DNA from 2 places in the Paenibacillus sp. FSL F4-0097 genome. Region 2 is predicted to be linked to the other one. Evidence: predicted binding sites of a transcription regulator. Region 2 holds the regulator's gene; the other holds the start of a gene.
What was found. Region 2 encodes CtsR, which represses protease genes until heat stress. Its sites were predicted from a motif close to ATGGTCAATAAAGGTCAAACA; they were not measured.
Positions count from the first base shown of each region.

Region 1: a site for CtsR is predicted at 1,801-1,821, ahead of clpP (ATP-dependent Clp endopeptidase proteolytic subunit ClpP). Genes of this name have one in related genera too.

Region 1 covers NZ_CP151965.1:182,443-186,875, reverse strand. Annotated here, with positions in the region: gene gap (type I glyceraldehyde-3-phosphate dehydrogenase) at 1-205, opposite strand, end outside; gene MHH86_RS00900 (sugar-binding domain-containing protein) at 319-1,371, opposite strand; tRNA gene MHH86_RS00895 (tRNA-Arg) at 1,640-1,714, shown strand; gene clpP (ATP-dependent Clp endopeptidase proteolytic subunit ClpP) at 1,908-2,504, shown strand; gene MHH86_RS00885 (GDSL-type esterase/lipase family protein) at 2,594-3,232, opposite strand; gene MHH86_RS00880 (DUF4163 domain-containing protein) at 3,344-4,433, opposite strand, start outside.
Region 2 covers NZ_CP151965.1:6,331,448-6,335,880, reverse strand. Annotated here, with positions in the region: rRNA gene rrf (5S ribosomal RNA) at 6-122, shown strand; gene MHH86_RS28580 (GNAT family N-acetyltransferase) at 544-1,716, shown strand; gene MHH86_RS28575 (CtsR family transcriptional regulator) at 2,011-2,472, shown strand; gene MHH86_RS28570 (UvrB/UvrC motif-containing protein) at 2,503-3,027, shown strand; gene MHH86_RS28565 (protein arginine kinase) at 3,056-4,120, shown strand; gene clpC (ATP-dependent protease ATP-binding subunit ClpC) at 4,156-4,433, shown strand, end outside.

The DNA of each region.
Region 1 (4,433 bases), 800 kb from region 2:
CATTGACTTTGAAGAAGCCATCATGCACTTCAACATCACCTTGGAATTTACCTTGAGTTGTATCATATTTAAGCAAATGAGCAAGCATCTTAGCGTCAGTCAAATCGTTGATTGCTACCACTTCGATACCTTCTACATTTTGAATACGGCGGAAAGCAAGGCGTCCAATACGTCCAAAACCGTTAATTCCAACTTTTACACTCATTGAATAGTTCCTCCTAGAATTCGTTTTATTTATTCAAAACAGACGGTGAGGTCTGTCATGACAACAATGTTAAGTATGATGCAAGAAGTATGTTATTGCCTGCAATCTAAAAACTACGAAGATAGCTGTAGTTGATTGTCAATTTCCTTGCCTATTTCTACTGCGGCAGCCTCGTCCGTGACGAGAATATTCTCCTGCCCGAAACGCAGCATGGCATGAATGGCTTTGGCCTTGGGTTTGCCTCCTGCAATACCGATGACTTTCTCTGTCCGAATAATATCTTCTAGACGTAGACCCATCGTAAGCATGGTATGGACAACCTGACCCTCTTCATTGAAATAATAGCCAAAAGATTCGGCCACTGCCCCTTCACCCTGGATTTCCGAGACTGTAGCCTCGTCCAGTTTGCGGCGGCGGGTCATTTCAATGGCATCCCCAATCCCATGTACAATAATACGCGAACTGCGGATGGTTTGTACAATCTCTCCAATATTAGAGTCAAGTGCCAGCGATTGGTATGCATCCCCACTAAGCAAATCAGGGACATGCAACAACCGGTAGTTGGCTCCAACCCGCTTTGCCATTGTTGAGGCAATCGTGTTGGCTTGAATCTCCATACTCTCTCCTAATCCTCCACGCGCCGGAACAAACCAAGCGTTCTTATAGGAAAGGGACAACGGCGGTGTCAGTTGATCAGCCATATCGGCAAGCGTCGATCCACCTGTGACGGCAACTGTATCATCTGCGCGAAGTATACTCAGCAGCGCTTTCGCACCCGCCCGGCCAAGCTCTCGTTTGGTGAACGGCGATGACTCACAATCACCCGGTACTACAATAACTTTATCCAGACCATACGTTGCTCGAATTTTCTCTTCCAGCTCATCCAGACCAAATAGGCTCTTAACAACCGGCTCTAGCAAATCAAGCAGTCTACGTCCAGCAGCGCTAATGCGCATGCCAACACTCTCGATCTCAATAAGCCCTTGCGATTTCAGAAGATCCGTCTCGGCACGCAGTACCCGCTCAGTCATATCTAGCGAAGCGGCTAGCGTTCTGCGCCCAATAATATCGGACAGCATGATCTGATGAAGAATCGTGTACCGTCTCTTAAGGGTTTCCATGAGATCAGGCAGAAGCTGCTTTTGGATATCTAATAAATTACGCATACTTTCACTCCTGCAACTTCGTCTTCCTCTATTCCCTTGTTCATGGTCTCAAAACGTCCCGGGTAAACTTTTTAAGTCCCACCCATATTCTAACCAAATATTGCTCGAAGCGCAAGTCTTCCGAGAGTAGAATTCTCAAGCACTTGTCTTCTTATACATTAATAAGGTCAGAAAAAGATATAGCGCCCGATGCCTGCCCCTAGAGCGCTTGTCCAGTATTAATATTACATTGCAATTGTGTAAAAATTGTATTATAATCATTTTTGTTGCGCCCGTGGTCCAATGGATATGACGTAGGCCTCCGAAGCCTGAGATCCAAGTTCGATTCTTGGCGGGCGCGCCATTAATTTCATTTTTGCACATAATTTAGTAGTGCCTATACTACTACTTAACCAAAGAGCCGCTTGTCGGCTCTTTTTTTTGAATATAAGTTTGACTTTCTTTGACTTTTTGTTTGAATTTGTTTATCATGTGGGTAATACGGCAAGAGTAAAAATGAATACATTTGAAGAACCAATATCAAGGAGGTTTTCCACGTGAGTTATATTCCTATGGTAGTAGAACAGAGCAACCGCGGCGAGCGCGCTTATGACATCTATTCCCGCCTGCTGAAGGACCGCATCATTTTCCTTGGAACGGAGGTTAATGACGTGGTAGCCAATTCTATCATCGCACAAATGCTGTTCTTGGCTGCCGAAGATCCTGACAAGGACATTCACCTTTACGTGAATAGCCCAGGCGGTTCCATTACTGCAGGTATGGCTATTTTTGATACAATGCAGTACATTAAACCAGACGTTTCCACCATCTGTGTGGGTATGGCAGCTTCCATGGGAGCTTTCCTGCTAAACGCTGGCGCCAAAGGCAAACGCTTCGCACTGCCTAACAGCGAGATCATGATCCACCAGCCTCTGGGTGGTGCTCAAGGTCAAGCAACGGACATTGAAATCCGTGCCCGCCGCATCCTCAAATTGCGCGATAAGCTGAACCGTATTCTAGCAGAACGTACGGGTCAACCTCTAGAACGTATTGAGAAGGATACAGATCGCGACTACTTCATGACTGCTGCAGACGCGGCTGAATACGGTATCGTAGATAAAGTAATCGAGAAGACATTGCCTAGCGGTGTGTAAGCTATAAAGTAAAAATATAAAGAGGCTGTGCCCTAACCATAACGGATAGGGCACAGCCTCTTTATATTTTATAGAAGACCTAAATCCAATCAATTCAGCCCTCCATAACCTAGTGCATCCAGCTTCTCGGCAATTACGCGATAACCCCGGCCATTCGGATGCAAATGATCAATGGATAACAGCCCTCTCTCATTTCCTGCGAACTCACTGTAAATCGAAGCAAATCCACATACTAGGCTGCTGTACTGTGCTGCGTATTGATTAAACTGTCTGACCCATTCTGTCGCACCAACCACCTGAGGATAGGGATTATATAATCCCACAATTCTAATGATAAAAGGTCTACGCGTCCTCGCCTTCAATTGTATAAGGATATTCATAATTGCAGAGAAATTTTGTTTGCATTCCTGAAGCGATCTGCGCAGTTGTGCGGATAAGTCCCCTTGCTGTCTTGCTGCTGATTTGGCCGCGTGAATCAAATCATTACCACCGATAGACACAGTGATGATATCGGCTTCTCGAACGGCCTCACGCATCATGGAATTTCCGCGCAGCCGCTGCTCCAGCTCTGAAGTAGTCATTCCGTTCACGCCTAAATTCGTAGAGGCTACAGTAGTCCGCAGTCTCCCTTCTGCCATTCTACGGTACACCGGAACAAAACCGTTACCTGGCAGAGCACCAAATCCAGTCGTCAAGGAATCGCCAATTGCAGTATATTGGTAGCCCATAGCTCTCCCCCGTTCATAAACTAGTTACTCCCTTTAGCATATGAACTAGAGACAACTCCGGTAAGGGGGAGATGCCTTGTGCTGACATTAGCGGAGACGAGGTATCTCCATTTATTTCATGCCAGCAAACGGGCTACTGCCATCCGACAAAAGCTCTTTGAAACTAAAGGTATACTCAGGGAAGCCTGCAGCATACGCTGTGTACTCATATAATTGGAAGAACAGAACAACCTTGTCATCCTTCAGATAGAAATATTTCTCCGTATTCAATCCGTTGAATCCTCCCAAATAACTATCCTCTGCCTTCAGCAGCTTGCTCAACTTAGCATTCAGCTGTTTTTTGTAGTTTGGATTAGCTCCAAACAGGTCGCCCAACAATAGACGTTTACCATCTTTAAGCGAGAAGGTGAATGCCTCACGGTTAGTCATTCCATGAGCGCCGCCCGTATCACTATACTGATGCATCACTATGCTGATCACACCATTCTGATTGTAGGTCACTACATAACCTGAATCATAGGTGTATTTGGGCTCTGCTCCATCTCGATCGGAGATATCCTGTTCTGCACCCGCCGCGAATTTCATAACACTTTCCTTCAAAGTATTATTAATAGCTTGTTGCGCACTGGAATTGCCCAATCCACTGATCTTCGGATAATCAAGCTGAATAAAAGCTTCTGTCCGATCTTTAGCATAAGTTTCCGTGGTTACCGTCAGCGCGTTCTGCGGTCTGTTCACCACATTCAGCTTACTGGCGGCCCGACTCCAATCTACCTTATAACCCATATAATCATTTAACAAACCTGATGGAACGTAGAGGCGATTATTAATTAACTTCCCTTCATACTCTCGAATGAAATAGTTATTCACCCACACAGAAGTACCGTAACTGGATAACATCAACTTCGCCTTGGCCGATCCTTTTCCAATCATGTATGCATTTTCCTTCTTATCATACGCAAGCGGTAATCCCAACACATCTCGCATAAAAGTTATGGGAATCCAGGCCTGTCCTTCCTTCAAAATACCTTCCTGTAACGAATTTATCCCGTTTGCCTTTAAAACGATACGCGAATCAATAGCTTTATTCTCCGTTTTACTAGCTGCTGCATAACCCGTTTCGCTGGGCAGCAGACCTCCACCAAACAATAAACCTGCCGACATCAGACCTATGCCCCATTTGCGTACTGATTCTTTTGAA
Region 2 (4,433 bases):
GCATGTTTGGTGGCGATAGCGGAGGGGTTCCACGCGTACCCATCCCGAACACGACCGTTAAGCCCTCCAGCGCCGATGGTACTTGGACCGAAGGGTCCTGGGAGAGTAGGACGTTGCCAAGCACAAATAGACCACTGTTGATAACTCGACAGTGGCTTTTTTGCGTCTATTATAGATTGTGGAAAACTTGTGGATAATTCATTGGAATTTGCAGAAAACTTACGCACATGTGGATAGATGATTAAAAGGCAAAAAATCACCGAATGGTGTGGATTAAGTACATATTTATGTAGATCTGTCAACAGAAAACCTAAGTAATACACGGGTTGCTGTGGATATAGTCAGATTTATGTGGATAGAGGGATTGATAAGTGGATAATTATTTTAACTTGAATAGGACAAGATTACAAGACTATTTTTGAAACTGCTTAAAGCTGTGGATAACTAAAAAAAGTTCGAAAAATATCCTTATAATTCGCACACAATACACTCTCTTGTTATACTAACCATAAAAGTAAATTCATAAATGGTGAGGTGAGTTTTGTGGATATCAGACAGTTGCACTCAGAAGAGTTTGATCTAAGCATGGATTTATCTGAATATGCTTTTCAATACAAGCTGCCCAGTGAGAAAAGGGCTAATGCTAAGGAAAGATTTAAAGCAGAACGCGTATGGGGTGCTTTTGAAGAAGGTACTTTGGAAGCCAAACTTACTCTTCTTCCATTCCAAGTGTACATACAAGGTAGATTAGTACCTATGGGAGGGCTCGCTGGGGTAGCGACATGGCCAGAGAATCGCAGACAGGGACATGTGGCAAAGCTCCTAGCGCATACGCTGCAAACGATGAATGAGGCGGGGCAGACATTATCTTTTCTGCATCCGTTCTTGATCCCTTTTTATCGCAAATTTGGTTGGGAAGTTTATTGTGAATATAAGAAATACTCCATTCCTGTTGCCAAGTTTCCCAAGAAGGTTGAAGTTGAGGGCAAGGTAAGACGCGGTGTTAAAGATATCGGAGTATTGGACAACTTATACAATCGTTTTGCAGTTAGATATAACGGAACACTTAAGCGTGATTTGGACTGGTGGGAGAACTCTGTTCTGGATGATGAAGGTCAGACTGCGGTATTTTATTCACAGCTTGGGGAACCTGAAGGATACGTATTATATAAGATAGAAAATAGAGAACTGGTCATTGATGAATTTGTGTTTTTGAACGAACAGGCCCGGCAGGGGCTGTGGACATTTCTTGCGAATCACGATTCAATGGTGACCGGTGCATCGCTAAAACTGGTGCCATCCGATGATATGTTACCCTTTTTGCTGCCTGATCCGCGTATAGAGCAGGAGAACTATCCTTATTTTATGGCGCGTATTGTGAATGCTAAAGTATTTGTGGAGAGTTATTCTTTTAAGCGTCACAGCAGTCAGAAGAAACAGGTTATTTATATTGAAGATAAATATGCACCATGGAATGACGGGTTGTGGGAATGGACGGTCTCCGAAGAGGGAGCAGCAGCTTTCTTGCGTATAGAGGGTGAACGGGATGCAGCTGACTTAAGCTGTGATATTGGCACGCTGACGATTCTAATGTTTGGATATAAACGCCCTGCAGAGCTGGCTCGTTATGGACTTGTGACTGGTAGTCCGACGGCTCTGGAATGGCTCGAAGAAATCATTCCGCAAGCTGAAACCGCACTTTTTGATCATTTTTAGAAAATAATTAGGCTCTCCCCTTCGAAAGATGCTGGGAGAGTTCTTTATTTCCGAATACATTCGCTGAAAAAAGTGAAAAATAAGAGAATCCTCTTGGAATTAGCACAGAATATGTTATAATATTAAAAAGTCAAAGAAAGTCAAAGTCAACGCACCTGATGGCATACAGTGCGATCCTCTGAATTCGTGAAGTTTTCTTCAGACTTATATGAATGAAGTTCACTAATGAATGTCATTAAGGATGCGGGCCGCAAGCGATATTATGAAGCTTTAAAGAGCACTGGAGGATGAGTGATGCGCAATATCTCTGATATTATTGAACAATATCTGAAGAATATTTTGCATGAAAGTCCCGAAGGTACGGTGGAAATCCAGCGAAATGACCTGGCGGACCAGTTCTCATGCGTACCGTCACAGATCAATTATGTTATTAGTACACGCTTTACACTGGAAAAAGGCTATGTGGTGGAAAGTAAGCGTGGTGGCGGGGGATATATTCGTATTCAACGTTTTGAATTGCCGCCCAACGTGGCACTGCATGCCCATTTAAACCATACTATAGGTGGCGGGATAGATCAGAACGCTGCCGAAGGGTTGATTTATCAACTGGAGGAAGCTGGTTTTCTAAGCAAGCGTGAGGCGTGTCTTATGCGCGCTGCTGTTTCTCGGGATTGCCTAACGGTTAAGATTCCATATCGGGATGAGATTCGGGCCAAGATTATGAAGGCGATGTTAATCTCTTTGTTAGGCAAATAATTGTCAATCATAAGGGAGGGGCTTTCGCTTATGCAATGTCAGGAATGTGGCGTCAAGCCAGCAACACTCCATTTCACCAAGATCGTGAATGGAGAGAAGACAGAATTTCATATCTGCGAGAGCTGTGCGCGGGAGAAGGGTGAACTGATCCCGGGAACTGCTGGAGGATTCTCCATTCACAGCTTGCTGTCCGGTCTGCTTGATCTTGAAGGGGCCGGTAAGGAAAAGACGGCTGCTACGAAGACTACGCAGAGTCTGCAATGTGAGAATTGTGGGATGACGTACTCGCAGTTTAGCAAATTGGGTCGTTTTGGCTGCAGCTCCTGTTATAAATATTTTAACAGTGCACTGGACCCGCTCTTTAAACGGGTGCATGGCAGCACTTCGCATGTAGGCAAGATTCCCAAACGTGCTGGAGCACAGATTGTGTTCAAACGGCAAATTGATGAATTGAAGCTGGAATTACAGCAAAGTATCGCACAGGAGGAATTCGAAACTGCGGCAGAGCTGCGGGATCAAATTCGCCAACTTGAAAAAGAAATGGCACAAGAGTAAAGTCTTTGATATATAGGGGGGATATGACATGTCAAGTCTCCGATTTACTGAACAAGCGCTTAGTGATTGGATGCGCTCGGGAGGCAGTCACTCCGAGATTGTAATTAGCAGCCGTATGCGTATTGCACGTAACTTAGAGCATCTTCCATTCCCTATGCTTGCTTCCTTAGAGCAATCGGAAGAAGTATTAGAGCTGCTGGCCCCTGTGTTTCATGGGGAAACTGCTGCCGAATTCGGATCTTTTCAACTGATAAAGCTTGCTGAAGTGAATGAACTGGACAAAAAGGTATTGGTCGAGAAACATCTCATCAGTCCTAATCTGGCTAATGATTCACGTGGTGCAGCTGTGATATTAAATGAAGATGAGTCGGTCAGCATCATGATTAACGAAGAAGACCATCTGCGGATCCAATGTCTGTTCCCGGGTCTTCAGGTAAGAGAAGCATGGGAACGTGCGACAGCCATCGATGATATCTTCGAATCGGCTGTTAATTACGCTTTTGATGATAAAAGAGGATACTTGACCAGTTGTCCCACCAATGTGGGTACAGGGCTGCGTGCCTCAGTAATGCTGCATTTGCCAGCACTAGTAATGACCCAACAGATCAATCGCATATTGTCAGCAGTGAATCAAGTGGGATTGACTGTAAGAGGAATTTATGGTGAGGGCAGCGAAGCAGTAGGGAACATCTTTCAAATTTCCAATCAGATTACTCTCGGTCAAACGGAAAGTGAAATCATCGAGAACCTTCACAGTGTAGTCACCCAGATTATAGAGCATGAACGAAATGCCCGTGAAAGGCTGCTGGTAGATTCCGCTTTAAGAATTACAGACCGAGTGAAAAGATCTTATGGGATTTTGTGTTATGCCGCTCTAATGGAGCTTAAAGAATCCGCACAACGGCTATCTGATGTGAGACTTGGGGTCGACCTTGGCATACTGGAAGGCCCTTCGATTTCCGTGCTTAATGAGCTTAACGTTAAGACACAGCCAGGATTTCTGCAAAAAATGTTCGGTGATGAGATGAACGCCACTGAACGGGATATGTATCGGGCGAAACTGCTCCGAGAAACACTGGGAACACAACATTAATATAGATATTTATTATTCATGGAGGTGCAGGAGATATGATGTTTGGAAGATTTACGGAACGCGCACAAAAAGTGCTAGCGCTAGCGCAGGAAGAAGCTGTTCGTTTAGGACACAACAATATTGGCACAGAACATATTTTGCTAGGACTTATTCGTGAAGGAGACGGCATTGCTGCTAAAGCATTAATCGCTTTGGGTCTGGGTCTTGAGAAAATCCAGGACGAAGTGGAGACACTGATTGGCAGAGGCCAAGAACAACCTACGAACATTGCTTATACTCCTCGCGCCAAAAAAGTAATCGAGTTGTCGATGGA